One region of the Citrobacter europaeus genome, then DNA from elsewhere that is predicted to be linked to it. Evidence: predicted binding sites of a transcription regulator. Region 1 holds the regulator's gene; each other region holds the start of a gene.
The links. The regulator CRP, encoded in region 1, controls carbon source genes, mostly activating them, when cyclic AMP is high. The targets are predictions, from matches to a motif close to ATGTGANNNNNNTCACAT.
Positions count from the first base shown of each region.

Region 1 (4,325 bases):
CACCACCAGCCTCGCGTTTCGTAAAATTTTCGCGCAGTTAAATCTGCGTGCCGCCGAGGTGGAAGGTGACAGTTTTCATCGCTATACCCGTCCGGAAATGGACATGGCGATTCGCAAAGCGCGCGATGCCGGGCGGCATATCAGCTATTTCGGCCCCGAAGCTAATGACTTCGGTCTGCTGGAACAAACTTTCATCGAATACGGTCAGACGGGCAAAGGCCAGTCGCGAAAATATCTGCACACTTACGATGAGGCCGTACCGTGGAACCAGGTGCCAGGGACTTTCACGCCCTGGCAGCCGCTGCCTGAACCGACGGATGTCCTGTTTTATGAAGGACTGCACGGCGGCGTCGTCACCCCACAGCAAAACGTGGCCCAACATGTCGATCTGCTGGTTGGCGTGGTGCCGATCGTAAACCTGGAATGGATCCAGAAACTGACTCGCGATACCAGCGAGCGTGGACACTCGCGTGAAGCGGTGATGGACTCGGTGGTGCGATCAATGGACGATTACATCAATTACATCACGCCGCAGTTCTCCCGGACGCATATTAACTTCCAGCGCGTACCGACCGTCGATACCTCTAACCCCTTTGCCGCCAAGAGTATCCCGTCTCTGGATGAAAGCTTTGTCGTGATTCATTTTCGTAACCTGGAAGGGATCGACTTCCCGTGGCTACTGGCCATGCTGCAGGGCTCATTCATTTCCCACATCAATACATTGGTCGTGCCGGGCGGCAAGATGGGCCTGGCGATGGAATTGATTATGCTGCCGCTGGTCCAGCGACTGATGGAAGGCAAAAAGATAGGGTGAGGCGTGGAAAGTGCCCGATGGCGCTTCGCTTATCGGGCCTACGAATCAACATTATCCGGCGTCAGGGATTACGCGGCAACCACTTCATAGGAGTGGGTAATGTTCACCGCCTTTTCCAGCATCAGTGCCACGGAGCAATATTTTTCCGCTGAAAGGTCGACTGCGCGTGAGACTGATGCATCTTTCAGATCGTTACCCGTTACGATGAAATGCAGGTTGATGTGGGTAAACAGGCGCGGCGCTTCATCACGACGCTCTGAGGTCAGTTTCACTTCGCAGTTGGTCACATCCTGACGACCCTTTTGCAGGATCGATACCACATCAATTGCGCTACAACCGCCCGCCGCCATTAATACCATTTCCATCGGGCTCGGCGCTTTATCACCGGAGTTACCGTCCATCAGAATTTGGTGGCCAGAGGCGGACTCACCGAGGAAGGTTAACCCTTCAACCCACTTTACACGCGCTTGCATATTTCGTAACTCCAATGTTTCAATTTTCCTGACAGATTACGCGCACATAACAATTCTCGCAATGGAAGGCGACCTGCGTCATGCTGAAGCGAGACACCAGGAGACACACGGCGAAAGCTATGCTAAAACAGTCGGGATGCTACAGTAATACATTGACGTACTGCATGTATGCAGAGGACATCACATTACAGGCTGCAGTATATTTTTAGTAGCCCCCTTCCCAGGTAGCGGGAAGCACATTTTTGCAAACCCAGAGGCAGCGTCGTTTTCTGGCTCTGGAGACAGCTTATAACAGAGGATAACCGCGCATGGTGCTTGGCAAACCGCAAACAGACCCGACTCTCGAATGGTTCTTGTCTCATTGCCATATTCATAAGTACCCATCGAAGAGCACGCTGATTCACCAGGGTGAAAAAGCGGAAACGTTGTATTACATCGTTAAAGGCTCAGTGGCAGTGCTGATCAAAGATGAAGAAGGGAAAGAAATGATCCTTTCTTATCTGAATCAGGGCGATTTTATTGGTGAATTAGGCCTCTTCGAAGAAGGTCAGGAACGTAGCGCCTGGGTACGTGCCAAAACCGCATGTGAAGTCGCTGAAATTTCCTACAAAAAATTTCGCCAATTAATCCAGGTCAACCCGGATATTCTGATGCGCCTGTCTTCTCAGATGGCTCGTCGTCTGCAGGTCACGTCTGAAAAAGTCGGCAACCTCGCCTTCCTCGACGTAACTGGTCGTATCGCGCAGACTCTGCTGAATCTGGCGAAACAGCCTGATGCGATGACCCACCCGGACGGCATGCAGATTAAAATCACCCGTCAGGAAATCGGCCAGATCGTTGGCTGCTCCCGTGAGACCGTCGGCCGTATTCTGAAGATGCTGGAAGATCAGAACCTGATCTCCGCACACGGTAAGACTATCGTCGTCTACGGCACCCGTTAACCCCATCGAAGTGGCGCGTTACCCAGTAATGCGCCACTTTTGTTTGCACCGATGTGGCGAAGACTGATATACCACCCAGAGATCAACTACGCACTACGGCAGACGCTGGTGCTATGTTTACCTGTGGCTGTTGGTCTGATCATCGGTCAGCTTCATCTGGGCCTCCTCTTCTCCCTGGTCCCTGCCTGCTGCAACATTGCCGGTCTTGATACCCCGCATAAGCGCTTTTTCAAACGTTTAGCTATTGGCGCGTCTTTGTTTGCCGGATGCAGTTTGATCATGCAATTACTGCTGGCAAAAGATATACCACTGCCGCTTATCCTCACCGGCCTGACGCTAATTCTTGGTGTAACCGCCGAGTTGAGCCCTTTGCATGCGCGACTATTGCCTGCCTCACTTATCGCAGCGATTTTCACGCTAAGCCTGGCCGGCAACATGCCCGTCTGGGAGCCGCTGCTGATCTACGCGCTGGGCACGTTATGGTATGGCCTGTTCAACTGGTTCTGGTTTTGGATGTGGCGCGAACAGCCGCTCCGTGAATCGCTCAGCCTGTTGTATCGTGAATTAGCCGATTACTGTGAAACTAAGTACAGCATGCTGACCCAGCATGCCGACCCAGAAAAAGCGCTGCCTCCCCTGCTGGTTCGCCAACAAAAGGCAGTGGATCTGATTACCCAGTGTTATCAGCAAATGCATATGCTGTCGGCGCATCGCAACAACGATTACAAGCGCCTGCTGCGTGCCTTTCAGGAGGCGCTCGATTTACAAGAGCATATTTCCGTTAGCCTCCACCAGCCGGAAGAGGTGCAAAAGCTGGTCGAGCGTAGCCATGCGGAGCAGGTGATTCGCTGGAATGCGCGTACCGTAGCCGAACGCCTTCGGGTACTGGCCGATGATATTTTGTATCACCGTTTGCCGACCCGTTTCTCGATGGAAAAACAGATTGGCACACTGGAGAAAATCGCCAGGCAGCATCCGGACAACCCGGTGGGACAATTTTGCTACTGGCACTTTAGCCGTATTGCCCGCGTGCTACGCACCCAGCGCCCGTTGTATGCCCGTGACTTGATGGCTGACAAGCAGCGTCGGTTGCCGTTGATCCCAGCCCTGAAAAACTATCTGTCGTTGAAATCTCCAGCGCTGCGCAATGCCGGACGCATCTGCGTTATGTTGAGTATCGCCAGCCTGATGGGCAGCGCCTTACACCTGCCAAAGCCCTACTGGATTTTAATGACTATTCTGTTCGTCACGCAAAATGGCTACGGGGCGACCCGGGTACGCATCTTACATCGGTCGGTCGGTACGCTCGTTGGGCTGGTGATTGCCGGCGTCACGCTGCACTTTCATATTCCGGAAGGTTTCACGCTGGCAGCCATGCTGCTGATAACCCTGGTGAGCTATCTGATCATCCGTAAAAATTACGGCTGGGCTACCGTCGGCTTTACGGTCACGGCAGTTTACACCCTGCAACTGCTGACGCTGAACGGGGAACAGTTTATCGTGCCGCGGTTTGTCGATACGATCATTGGCTGCCTAATCGCCTTTGGCGGCACGCTCTGGCTGTGGCCACAGTGGCAGAGCGGTCTGTTGCGTAAGAACGCCCACGACGCGTTAGAAGCCGACCAGGAGGCCATTCGCCTGATCCTCAGCAACGATCCGCAGGCCACGCCGCTGGCGTATCAACGCATGCGGGTTAACCAGGCGCAGAACACGCTGTTCAACTCACTGAACCAGGCGATGCAGGAGCCAGGATTCAACTCGCACTACCTTGCGGACATGAAACTGTGGGTCACGCACAGCCAGTTCATCGTCGAACACATTAACGCGATGACCACGCTGGCAAGGGAACATACGATGCTGACGCCGGATTTGGCGCAGCGGTATCTGGAATCCTGTGAAATTGCGCTTCAGCGCTGTCAGCAGCGGCTGGAGTATGACGGACCGGGAAGCTCGGGCGATGTGAATATTCTCGAAGCGCCGGAGATGCTGTCCCACGGTCCGTTAAGCACTCTTGAGCAGCATCTGCAACGGGTTCTTGGGCATCTGAACACCATGCATACCATTTCGTCGGTAGCATGGCGTCAGCGACCGCACCAC
Region 1 is NZ_CP148084.1:391,749-396,073, reverse strand. Features, by position in the region: gene WHR59_RS01830 (phosphoribulokinase) at 1-814, shown strand, start outside; gene WHR59_RS01825 (OsmC family protein) at 883-1,287, opposite strand; gene crp (cAMP-activated global transcriptional regulator CRP) at 1,596-2,228, shown strand; gene WHR59_RS01815 (YccS/YhfK family putative transporter) at 2,280-4,325, shown strand, end outside.

Region 2 (4,325 bases), 1.4 Mb from region 1:
CCCGACCATCCGCTGGCAAAATATCCCCTACTCACCTGGCACGATCTGGCTAACTGGCGCTGGATTGTCTGGCCGACGGGAACGCCCATCCGGATAAGCATTGATAACGCGCTAGTAGATAACGGCGTCATGCTGCCGGAAAACATCATTGAATCGGCGTCGATCAACGTCAGCACCAACCTGCTGCAAAGTAGCGATATGATCTCTATTCTTTCTCTACGCCTGGCGCAGCGTTATGCCGCCCAGGGACAGTTGGCTATTCTGAATCTGCCGAAAATTGAACAAAAAGGCAGCGTAGGCGTATTCTGGCGCAACAATGAAACGCCCACTACCGCTTTGAATCGTTTTCTGTATTACCTGGCACAGGTTTAGCGTGGATAGTTAGGGCCATAGCCCGATGTTCCAGATATCTATTTCCTCTATGCTTAGAATTCATGATGTGATCGGTAGCACGTTTTGAAGTTTAATTGTATGATGAATCAGTCTCGTCAAGGGTTTCAACTATGAGCAAAGCACTGAACACTATCTGGCAATATTTGCGCGCATTCGTCCTGATTTATGCCTGCCTCTATGCAGGTATTTTTCTTGCGTCACTACTTCCTATCACCATTCCGGGCAGCATTATCGGCATGCTGATTCTGTTTGTTTTACTGGCTTTGCAGGTGTTACCAGCAAAATGGGTTAACCCTGGCTGCTACGTGCTGATTCGTTATATGGCCCTGCTGTTTGTCCCAATTGGCGTTGGGATCATGCAGTACTTTGATCTGCTCCGCGCACAATTTGGTCCGGTGGTGGTGTCCTGCACCATCAGTACGCTGGTCGTTTTCCTGGTGGTGAGCTGGAGTTCGCACATTGTGCACGGTGAGCGCAAAATCGTTGGGCAAAAAGGGTCTAAAGAATGATGTCGTATATATGGTGGTCGTTACCTCTGACGCTGGCGGTATTTTTCGGCGCACGTAAGCTGGCTGCACGATTTAAAATGCCGCTATTGAACCCGCTGCTGGTCGCCATGGTGGTGATTATTCCCATTCTGCTGCTGACCGGTATTCCCTACGATCATTATTTCAAAGGCAGTGAGGTGCTGAACGATTTGTTGCAACCTGCCGTGGTCGCGCTGGCCTATCCGTTATATGAACAGTTGCACCAGATCCGCGCCCGCTGGAAATCAATCATCGCTATCTGTTTTGTGGGAAGCATCGTGGCGATGGTTACGGGTACAACAGTCGCCCTGTTAATGGGCGCATCGCCGCAAATTGCCGCGTCTATCATGCCGAAATCGGTCACTACGCCTATCGCTATGGCGGTGGGAGGCAGTATTGGCGGTATTCCGGCTATCAGCGCCGTTTGCGTCATTTTTGTCGGTATCCTCGGAGCTGTGTTTGGACATACGTTGCTTAATGCGATGCGTATTCGCACCAAAGCCGCACGTGGGCTGGCAATGGGCACTGCTTCGCATGCCCTCGGCACCGCTCGCTGTGCGGAGCTGGACTACCAGGAAGGCGCGTTTGGCTCTCTGGCGCTGGTTATTTGCGGGATTATCACCTCGTTAGTCGCCCCATTCCTGTTCCCGATTATTCTGGCGGTGGTCGGTTAACCTTCATTTTTTGGTAATTTATTTGCGATGCGTTGCACATTTTTCATTTAAGTTTCATAAGTTGCACACGCAATGAGATTTGGATCACATATAAAGCCGTAACAGGCCCGTAAACTACGATTCCATTACATTGTTATGAGGCATCGCCATGCATCCACGTTTTCAAACTGCTTTTGCCCAACTCGCGGATAACTTGCAATCAGCCCTGGCGCCTGTTCTGGCGGATGTGCATTTCCCCGCCATGCTGACTGCTGAGCAGGTCTCTTTGCTGAAACGCGAATCGGGACTGGACGAAGACGCGCTGGCATTCGCTCTGCTGCCGCTGGCTGCGGCCTGCGCGCGTACCCCGCTGTCCAATTTCAACGTTGGGGCAATTTCTCGCGGCATCAGCGGTAACTGGTACTTCGGTGGGAACATGGAGTTCCTGGGCGCGACCATGCAGCAAACCGTTCATGCCGAGCAAAGCGCCATCAGCCACGCCTGGTTGCGCGGTGAAAAAGGGCTCGCCGCCATCACCGTCAACTACACGCCGTGCGGACACTGTCGCCAGTTTATGAACGAACTGAACAGCGGACTGGACTTACGCATTCATCTGCCGGGGCGTGCGCCGCACGTGCTGCGCGATTACCTGCCAGATGCCTTCGGACCGAAAGATCTGGAGATCAAAACGCTGCTGATGGACGATCAGGATCACGGCTTCGCGCTGCAGGGCGATGCGTTGACCCAGGCGGCAATTACCGCTGCCAACAGATGCCATATGCCGTACAGCAAATCCCCAAGCGGCGTTGCGCTGGAATGCAAAGATGGTCGAATTTTTAGCGGCAGCTATGCTGAGAACGCCGCCTTCAATCCGACCCTGCCGCCGCTGCAGGGCGCGTTAAACCTGTTGAATTTGAACGGTTATGACTACCCGGACATCCAACGCGCCGTGCTGGCTGAAAAAGCCGATGCGCCGTTGATTCAGTGGGATGCGACCTCCGCCACCCTGAAAGCGTTAGGCTGCGATAATATTGAGCGCGTTTTGTTAGCGTAAAAATTCGTACTGCAGGGCGGATCGGCCAATATCGCCGTCCGGCCTGCAAGACGACCATTCAATATGACCGTTTTGCTGAAAATCCCCTCAATCAGATTGCTGTTTCTTGCGCTACGTCTTCCGGTACAGTAGCCTGATTGAAATTCCATCCAAATAACGAGTTTTCTGCATGTTAAAGCGCGTGTTTTACAGCCTGTTAGTCCTGGTAGGCTTGCTGCTTTTGACTGTGCTTGGACTCGACCGGTGGATGAGCTGGAAGACAGCCCCCTACATCTACGACGAATTGCAGGATTTACCCTACCGCCAGGTTGGTGTGGTTCTGGGCACGGCGAAGTATTACCGCACCGGCGTCATCAATCAGTATTATCGCTACCGCATTCAGGGCGCATTGAACGCCTATAACAGCGGGAAGGTAAACTATCTGCTGTTAAGCGGCGACAACGCGCAGCAAAACTATAACGAACCCATGACGATGCGTAAGGATCTTATTGCCGCAGGCGTCGATCCAGCAGACATCGTGCTTGATTACGCCGGGTTCCGGACGCTTGACTCCATCGTGCGTACCCGCAAAGTGTTCGATACCAACGATTTCATCATTATTACCCAGCGCTTCCACTGCGAGCGTGCCTTGTTTATTGCGCTGCATATGGGTATCCAGGCTCAGTGCTACGCCGTACCTTCGCCAAAGGATATGCTCACCGTGCGGGTACGTGAATTTGGCGCCCGTTTTGGCGCACTTGCCGATCTCTACATTTTTAAACGTGAACCCCGCTTTTTAGGCCCACTGGTGCCTATCCCTACCATGCATCAGGTACCGGACGACGCACAGGGATATCCGGCGGTTACGCCTGAACAACTGCTCGAATTACAAAAGAAACAAGGAAAATAAGCATGGATGTACAAACCCTTTTCGTCGTGTTGGCCTTTCTGCTCATTCCCGTATTTTGTTTTCGCGAAGCCTGGAAAGGCTGGCGCTCCGGGGCCGTAGATAAAATTAAGAAGAATGCGCGCGAACCGGTCTACGCTTATCGCCATGAAGAGCCCCTGCAATTTTGGTCTTATGTACTGGTTTATGCCGGATGCGGATGTTTATCCTTCGGTATGGTTATTTACTTAGTTTTTTATCGTTAAGGATATTGCCTTTATATTAGCATTTGAGAATAGCTAATATTTTGATAATAGTTACCATTTCAATATAAGGGATTAATGCTGTCCCCCAGCATTTCCCTCAAACTATCTTCTATTTGTGAATTCTTTCACAGAATACTCTTCCTGCAGTGCTTAGCCTTAAGAATAGCCTTTCACTTTTTATATTTTGTTATTAACGGTTTGCCTTAATTTACTCAAGCATTAAGGAAGAAAATATGCCACTACAAAATTATCTGGATGAGCTCACGCCTGGTTTTACTCCATTATTAGCAATAAAAGAGGCTTCCCGCTGTTTATTATGTCACGATGCTCCCTGTAGTCAGGATTGCCCGGCGCAAACCGACCCGGGGAAATTTATTCGCTCCATTTATTTTCGTAATTTTAAAGGCGCCGCCGAAACTATCCGCGAAAATAATGCGCTCGGTGCGGTGTGCGCCCGGGTTTGCCCGACAGAAAAATTATGCCAGCGCGGATGCACGCGCTCAGGAATTGATAAGCCTATTGATATTGCGCGTCTGCAGCGTTTTATTACCGATTTTGAACAGCAGA
Region 2 is NZ_CP148084.1:1,762,961-1,767,285, reverse strand. Features, by position in the region: gene WHR59_RS08060 (LysR substrate-binding domain-containing protein) at 1-372, shown strand, start outside; gene WHR59_RS08055 (CidA/LrgA family protein) at 504-902, shown strand; gene WHR59_RS08050 (CidB/LrgB family autolysis modulator) at 899-1,594, shown strand; gene cdd (cytidine deaminase) at 1,743-2,627, shown strand; gene sanA (outer membrane permeability protein SanA) at 2,797-3,516, shown strand; gene WHR59_RS08035 (DUF2542 family protein) at 3,519-3,758, shown strand; gene WHR59_RS08030 (NAD(P)-dependent oxidoreductase) at 3,992-4,325, shown strand, end outside.
Region 2: a site for CRP is predicted at 1,667-1,684, ahead of cdd (cytidine deaminase). Genes of this name have one in related genera too.

Region 3 (4,325 bases), 1.4 Mb from region 1:
CACCGGCCGGCAGACGGCCCTGCCACAGTTTTTCACCGTTACTCATGTTGTACGCACGCAAATAGTTATCCGCCGTCGCAGCGATAAACAGCACGTTCCCCGCGGTGGAGATAGGTCCGCCCAGCATCGGCATCCCCATATTGAACGGCACCGGAACCGGCATTGGGAACGGCATGCTGTCTTGTGGCGTACCTATACGTTTTTTCCACACCACGTGATTGGTTTTCAGGTCCACCGCGGAGATATAACCCCATGCTGGCTGCTTACACGGCAGGCCAAATGGTGAAAGGAACGGATTGAGCGTTACGCCGAACGGTACGCCGTATTGCGGCTGAATACCGGACTCCGTGCCTGTACCTTTGGCGTCTTTTGGCGGTTCCATTGGGTTGCCGGGACCGCGTGGGATCAGCTTCGAAACAAACGGCAGCGCCATTGGGTTGGCAATGGCGACCTGACGGTTAGGATCAACAGAGATGCCGCCCCATTCGAACATGCCGAGATTACCCGGGAACACCAGTGTGCCCTGCTCTGAAGGTGGGGTAAAAATGCCCTCATAGCGCAACTGATGGAACATTACACGGCACACCAGCTGGTCAAACATGGTTGCGCCCCACATATCCGCGCCACTGAGATCTTTATGCGGACGGAAGCTGAGGTCGGAGAACGGCTGGGTTTTGCTGACATAATCACCTTTGGCTGCCCCTTGCGGCACCGGTTTTTCCGGGGCTGGCACCACCAGTTCACCATTACGGCGATCGAGCACAAAGATATTCCCGGTTTTTGCCGGGGCATAAATGACCGGAACTTTCTCTCCGTTGACGTTGATATCCGCCAGAGTTGGCTGCGCCGGTAAGTCCATATCCCACAGATCGTGGTGAACGGTCTGATAGCTCCAGGCCAATTTCCCGGTGGTGGCATTTAACGCCAGGATGGAGCTGGCATAACGTTCCTGCTCCGGTGTGCGGTTACCGCCCCAGATATCCGGCGTGGTGACGCCCATGGGCAGATATACCAGATCCAGCTTCGCGTCGTAGGCCGCAGGCGCCCAGGAGTTCGGCGAGTTAAAGGTGAAGGTATGTTCATCCGAAGGGATGAAATTAGGATCTTTGGCGCCTGGGTCGAACGCCCACAGCAGCTTACCGGTATTCACATCGAAGCCACGGATAACGCCGGAAGTTTCGCGGGTGGAGAAGTTATCAGTCACCGACCCGGCAATCACAATGGTTTTATCAGTGATGATGGGCGGTGATGTTGGCTCATACAGACCCGGCGTGGTATCCGGCATATTGGTCTGCAGATTCAAAATGCCTTTATTGGCGAAGGTTTCACACAGCTTGCCGGTCTCGGCATTCAATGCAAACAGTCGCCCATCATTGACCGGTAAAAGGATACGGCGCGGACAGTCGGCCATCACCTCTGCTGAAGCCGTATCCGGTCTGGCTTCATGATAGGAAACGCCGCGACAGGTTACGTGCTGGAAGCTGGTATTGGTATTAAGTTGAGGATCGAAATGCCACTTCTCTTTACCGCTGGCCGCGTCCAGGGCAAACAGTCGCTGGTGGGCGGTACACAGAAAAAGGGTATCGCCTACTTTTATGGGCGTAACTTCATTGGTGATTTCACCGGGATCGTTGGGTTGTTTTAAATCCCCGGTACGAAATACCCAGGCTTCTTTCAACTGATGAACGTTGTCTGCGTTGATTTGTTTCAACGGAGAGTAGCGTTGACCTTCCTGATTGCGACCGTAAGCCGGCCAGTCTTCATCGGCAACCGGAGAGATAGCCTCAGCCTCGGTGGCATCAGCACTCAGCATACCGTGAACCTCTTGTGGGTCGTTGAAGCCAGCCCAGGTCAGGATACCGCCGCTAATCAGCAGGGCCACCACCAGCCCCGCTACTGCGCCACTGGAAGGGATAATCAGGCGACGCCAGACGAAAGGCAGGATAAGCCAGATACCAAAGAAGACCAGGATGTCGCTACGCGGCGTCAGCGCCCAGAAATCAAAGCCGACCTCCCATACACCCCAAATCATGGTGGCGAGAAGCAGGGCGGCATACAGCCAAAGGGCAGAGCGTTTACTGCGCCATAACAGAAGCGCCACACCGAGCATGGCGAGGCCCGCGATCGGGTAATACCAGGAGCCGCCAATGGCGACGAGCCAGCCTCCGCCAATCAGGAGATACAGTCCACAAAGTGCCGCGAACACGGCGCTCAGGGTCACGATAATCCGTTGAGAACGTACGTTGTTATTTGCCATAAAAAATACCATCACATGTGTTATTTCTTTAATAGCAGTTAATTATAGGAGCTAAAACGCGTGACCATTGTCACATTATGAACTTTATCAACAGATGCCGCGTATGAATGCTTTTGCTGGTATACTGCGTGCCTTGCGCTTAGATGCTGGCTTATTAAAAGTAAGCATTAAGTGATTTGTTTTTAAATCATATGGTTAGAGATATGAAACATACTGTTGAAGTCATGATCCCGGAAGCGGAGATCAAAGCGCGTATTGCTGAACTGGGACGTCAAATTAACGAACGTTACAAGGACAGCGGCAGCGATATGGTGCTGGTTGGTCTGTTACGCGGCTCATTTATGTTTATGGCGGACCTGTGCCGTGAAGTGCATGTCTCCCACGAAGTCGATTTCATGACTGCATCCAGCTATGGCAGCGGCATGTCTACCACGCGCGATGTTAAAATCCTGAAAGACCTGGATGAAGACATTCGTGGCAAAGACGTGCTGATTGTTGAAGACATCATCGACTCCGGCAACACGCTATCCAAAGTGCGTGAGATTCTGAGCCTGCGCGAGCCGAAATCCCTGGCTATCTGTACGCTGCTGGACAAACCTTCCCGTCGCGAAGTGGATGTTCCGGTTGAGTTTATCGGATTCTCTATTCCAGATGAGTTTGTTGTCGGCTACGGCATTGACTATGCCCAGCGTTATCGCCATCTGCCGTACGTTGGCAAAGTGGTGCTGCTGGACGAGTAATGTCGGGAGCGCCTGGTGGCGCAGGTTTGTAGGCCGGGTAAGGCGTAGCCGCCTCCCGGCAATGTCACATTATTTATGGTTGATGTGTTTCTGACTAAGGTTAGACAACCCCTGGCGATAACGCTGCTCCAGCGTTTCGCGACTGGTGGCGGTGACGTCCAGATCGCGCAGCAGGCCATCATGAATACCGTAAGCCCAGCCGTGAATGGTAACTTTCTGACCGCGCTTCCAGGCTGAACGCATAATGGTTGAATGGCCCAGGTTATACACCTGCTCCATGACATTAAGTTCGCACAGGGTGTCCATGCGACGTTCCTGCGGCATTTCGCCCAGCAGTGAGCTGTGTTTAAACCAGATATCGCGAATATGCAGTAACCAGTTATCAATCAGCCCCTGTTCTTTATTTTCAATAGCCGCCTGGACGCCGCCGCATCCATAGTGGCCGCATATAATAATATGTTCCACTTCCAGCACATCCACCGCATACTGAACCACTGAGAGACAGTTCAGGTCGGTGTGAATAACCAGGTTGGCCACGTTACGGTGAACAAACAGTTCACCCGGTTCAAGACCGGTTAAACGCTCAGCGGGAACGCGGCTATCGGAACATCCAATCCATAGAAAACGCGGATTCTGCGCATGTGTCAGGGTTTCAAAAAATCCGGGATCTTCTTCTACCAGCATCTTTGACCATAGTGCATTGTTGCTGATGAGTGTATCTATGTCTTTCATGGAGTTGTACGACCCGAAGCCAGATAAATTCGATGGGCTAATATAGGGTAACTCCAGCATTAATTAAACTATATATAAAATGTCAGAACGTAAGGTAAGTAAAAAACCATGACCATTGCTCTGGAACTTCAACAACTTAAAAAAACCTATCCCGGTGGCGTTCAGGCGCTACGCGGCATAGATTTGCAAGTCGAAGCGGGTGATTTTTATGCGCTTTTAGGCCCTAACGGCGCAGGGAAGTCCACCACCATCGGGATAATCAGCTCGCTGGTGAATAAATCCTCCGGGCGGGTGAGCGTCTTCGGCTACGATCTTGAAAAAGATACGGTTAACGCTAAACGCCAGCTTGGGTTAGTACCTCAGGAGTTTAACTTTAACCCGTTTGAAACCGTGCAGCAGATCGTGGTCAACCAGGCGGGTTACTACGGCGTTGAGCATAAAGAGGCGGTCAAACGCAGCGAATTATATTTACAGCAGCTCGATTTATGGGAAAAACGTAACGAGCGCGCGCGCATGCTTTCCGGTGGGATGAAGCGCCGTCTGATGATTGCCCGGGCGCTGATGCACGAGCCAAAATTACTTATCCTGGATGAACC
Region 3 is NZ_CP148084.1:4,149,032-4,153,356, reverse strand. Features, by position in the region: gene WHR59_RS19495 (glucose/quinate/shikimate family membrane-bound PQQ-dependent dehydrogenase) at 1-2,257, opposite strand, end outside; gene hpt (hypoxanthine phosphoribosyltransferase) at 2,461-2,997, shown strand; gene can (carbonate dehydratase) at 3,067-3,729, opposite strand; gene WHR59_RS19480 (ABC transporter ATP-binding protein) at 3,838-4,325, shown strand, end outside.
Region 3: a site for CRP is predicted at 2,316-2,333, ahead of hpt (hypoxanthine phosphoribosyltransferase). Genes of this name have one in related genera too.

Region 4 (4,325 bases), 440 kb from region 1:
TTTTTGTGGGCCAAGGGACGACGCACACATTTCTTATATATACACCAAATCAATCAAGCTGCACCAAGGCGGCAATGGAGTTTTCTCCGGGGATGGGGGGAATAACGAATGCAGCCCACGCGGAGGCGGCTTGAAAGATGATGTGTATAAACGAAAGACGAGTCTATGAGCACTGATAATAAACAATCATTGTCTGCGATTACCCTTGCGGCCATTGGGGTTGTCTACGGTGATATTGGTACCAGCCCACTTTATACGCTTCGTGAATGTTTGTCCGGCCAGTTTGGTTTTGGCGTTGAACGTGATGCCGTATTTGGCTTTCTCTCGCTGATTTTCTGGCTGCTTATCTTTGTTGTTTCCATTAAATACCTGACGTTTGTCATGCGCGCGGATAACGCCGGAGAAGGCGGGATCCTGACGCTGATGTCATTGGCCGGGCGCAATACCTCGGCGCGAACCACCTCCATGCTGGTGATTATGGGGTTGATTGGCGGCAGCTTCTTCTATGGAGAAGTGGTGATAACACCTGCCATCTCGGTGATGTCGGCGATTGAAGGTCTGGAGATAGTTGCCCCGCAACTGGACACCTGGATTGTTCCGCTCTCGATAATCGTGCTGACCCTGCTGTTTTTGATTCAAAAACACGGTACCGGCATGGTCGGTAAGCTGTTTGCGCCGATTATGCTGCTGTGGTTCCTGACGCTCGCGGTATTAGGTGTACGCAGTATTATTGGCAATCCGGAAGTGCTGCAGGCGCTCAATCCGTATTGGGCGGTGCATTTCTTCCTCGAATTCAAAACGTTGTCCTTTATAGCGCTGGGTGCGGTGGTGCTGTCGATCACCGGTGTTGAAGCGCTGTATGCAGATATGGGCCACTTCGGTAAGTTGCCGATTCGCCTGGCTTGGTTCTCCGTGGTATTACCTTCGCTGGTGCTGAACTATTTTGGTCAGGGGGCGTTGCTGTTAAAGCATCCTGAAGCGATCAAAAACCCGTTCTTCCTGCTGGCGCCGGACTGGGCGTTGATACCGCTTCTGATCCTCGCCGCGCTGGCAACGGTCATCGCTTCACAGGCAGTTATCTCTGGCGTCTTCTCGCTGACGCGTCAGGCCGTACGTCTGGGGTATTTGTCACCGATGCGTATCATTCACACTTCGGAAATGGAATCTGGCCAGATCTACATTCCTTTCGTTAACTGGATGCTCTATTTTGCGGTGGTTATCGTGATTGTGAGCTTTGAGCACTCCAGTAATCTGGCCGCTGCGTACGGAATTGCGGTGACGGGAACGATGGTGCTGACCTCAATTTTGTCGACCACCGTGGCGCGCAAAAACTGGCACTGGAATAAATACTTTGTCTTCCTGATCCTGGTGGCGTTCTTGTGCGTCGATATTCCGCTGTTCTCCGCGAACCTCGATAAACTGATTTCCGGCGGTTGGCTGCCTCTGACGCTGGGGCTGGTGATGTTCACCATCATGACCACCTGGAAAAGCGAGCGTTTCCGTCTGCTGCGTCGCATGCATGAGCACGGCAATTCTCTGGAGGCGATGATTGCCTCTCTGGAGAAATCTCCACCGGTACGCGTGCCGGGAACGGCGGTGTATATGTCTCGTGCATTGAACGTCATCCCGTTTGCGCTTCTGCATAACCTCAAACATAACAAGGTGCTGCATGAGCGCGTTATTCTGCTGACGCTGCGCACGGAAGATGCGCCCTATGTTCACAACGTGCGTAGGGTGCAGATTGAGCAATTATCGCCCACCTTCTGGCGCGTGGTGGCCAGCTACGGTTGGCGCGAAACGCCGAACGTTGAGGAAGTGTTCCATCGCTGCGGTCTGGAAGGTTTAAGCTGTAGAATGATGGAAACCTCTTTCTTCATGTCGCACGAGTCGTTGATTGTCGGCAAGCGGCCATGGTATCTGCGTCTGCGTGGCAAGCTGTATCTGCTGCTACAGCGCAACGCGCTGCGCGCGCCGGACCAGTTTGAAATCCCACCGAACCGGGTTATTGAGCTCGGTACTCAGGTCGAGATTTAATCTCATCGACGCCCTCTTTCATCGCGAAAGGGGGCGTTTTGTTTTGTCCCTCTCAGTTTTCATTTCATCGAATGATAATCCTTGCGAAACGTTTCGATGACGATCACATTTTCGTAACGTCACGGTGGTTTTCTGTCCACTCTTCACACTACACTTATCTTCAGCGAAACGTTTCGCTAGTGGGGAAAGAAAATGAAGAAAGGCACGGTACTCAACTCTGAAATTTCAACGGTGATCTCCCGTCTGGGGCATACCGATACGCTGGTGGTGTGTGATGCAGGTTTACCCATCCCGAACAGCACAACGCGTATTGATATGGCATTAACCCAGGGCGTACCTTCTTTTATGCAGGTACTGGATGTGGTTACACGTGAAATGCAGGTCGAGGCGGCCATTCTCGCGTCGGAAATTAAACAACATAATCCGCAACTCCACGAAACGTTGCTTAAGTTCATTGAGCAACTGCAACAACACCAGGGAAACACCATTGAAATTCGTTACACCACGCATGAACAATTCAAAAAACAAACCGCAGACAGTCAGGCGGTAATTCGCAGCGGAGAGTGTTCTCCGTATGCGAATATCATTCTCTGTGCTGGCGTCACGTTCTGAGGCCATCATGAACGCATTACTGCAACTCAAAGGGATCGATAAAGAGTTCCCGGGCGTAAAAGCGCTATCCGGCGCTGCGCTGAATGTCTATCCTGGCCGCGTAATGGCGCTGGTGGGTGAAAACGGCGCGGGCAAATCCACCATGATGAAAGTGCTGACCGGGATCTACACCCGTGATGCCGGCTCTTTATTATGGCTGGGGAAAGAGACCACCTTTAACGGCCCGAAATCCTCCCAGGAAGCCGGAATCGGTATCATCCACCAGGAGCTGAACCTGATCCCGCAACTCACTATCGCCGAGAACATTTTTCTTGGCCGCGAGTTTGTGAATCGCTTTGGCAAAATTGACTGGAAAAAGATGTACGCCGAAGCCGATTTGCTGCTCGCCAAACTCAATCTGCGCTTTAAAAGCGACAGGCTGGTCGGTGAGCTGTCGATTGGCGATCAGCAGATGGTCGAAATTGCCAAAGTGCTGAGCTTTGAATCGAAGGTCATCATTATGGATGAACCGACGGATGCGCTCACCGATACTGAAACTGAATCTCTGTTCCGCGTCATTCGCGAACTGAAATCCCAGGGACGCGGCATTGTCTATATTTCTCACCGCATGAAAGAGATTTTCGAGATTTGCGATGACGTGACCGTTTTTCGCGACGGGCAGTTTATTGCCGAGCGTGAAGTCGCCTCGCTTACCGAAGACTCGCTGATTGAAATGATGGTGGGACGTAAGCTGGAAGATCAGTACCCGCGCCTGGAAAAAGCGCCGGGTGATATTCGCCTGAAGGTCGATAACCTGTGTGGCCCTGGCGTAAATGATGTTTCGTTCACGCTGCGTAAAGGCGAGATCCTTGGCGTATCAGGGCTGATGGGAGCCGGACGTACCGAGCTGATGAAAGTGTTGTACGGCGCATTGCCACGCACCAGCGGCTACGTCACGCTTGATGGCCATGAGGTTGTCACCCGTTCGCCGCAGGATGGACTGGCAAACGGCATCGTCTATATTTCTGAAGACCGTAAACGCGATGGTTTAGTGCTGGGCATGTCGGTGAAAGAGAACATGTCATTGACCGCGCTGCGCTATTTCAGCCGCGCCGGTGGAAGCCTGAAGCATAAAGATGAGCAGCAGGCGGTAGGTGATTTTATTCGTCTGTTCAATGTTAAAACGCCGTCGATGGAACAGGCTATCGGCCTGCTCTCCGGCGGTAACCAGCAGAAAGTGGCCATTGCGCGCGGTCTCATGACTCGACCCAAAGTCCTGATCCTTGATGAACCAACGCGCGGCGTTGACGTTGGGGCCAAGAAAGAAATCTATCAGCTTATCAACCAGTTTAAGGCCGATGGGCTGAGCATCATTCTGGTCTCCTCTGAGATGCCAGAAGTATTGGGCATGAGCGATCGAATTATCGTTATGCATGAAGGGCATCTCGGCGGTGAGTTCACTCGCGAGCAGGCCACTCAGGAAGTATTAATGGCTGCCGCTGTGGGCAAGCTTAATCGCGTGAATCAGGAGTAAAAAAGATGACTACCCAGGCTGTTTCTGGTCGCCGTTATTTCACTAAAGCATGGCTTCTGGAGCAAAAGTCGCTCATCGCTCTGCTAGTGCTGATCGCGATTGTTTCTACCATGAGCCCTAACTTTTTTACCGTTAATAACCTGTTCAACATTCTCCAGCAAACGTC
Region 4 is NZ_CP148084.1:5,084,376-5,088,700, reverse strand. Features, by position in the region: gene kup (low affinity potassium transporter Kup) at 166-2,034, shown strand; gene rbsD (D-ribose pyranase) at 2,227-2,646, shown strand; gene rbsA (ribose ABC transporter ATP-binding protein RbsA) at 2,654-4,159, shown strand; gene rbsC (ribose ABC transporter permease) at 4,165-4,325, shown strand, end outside.
Region 4: a site for CRP is predicted at 2,126-2,143, ahead of rbsD (D-ribose pyranase). Genes of this name have one in related genera too.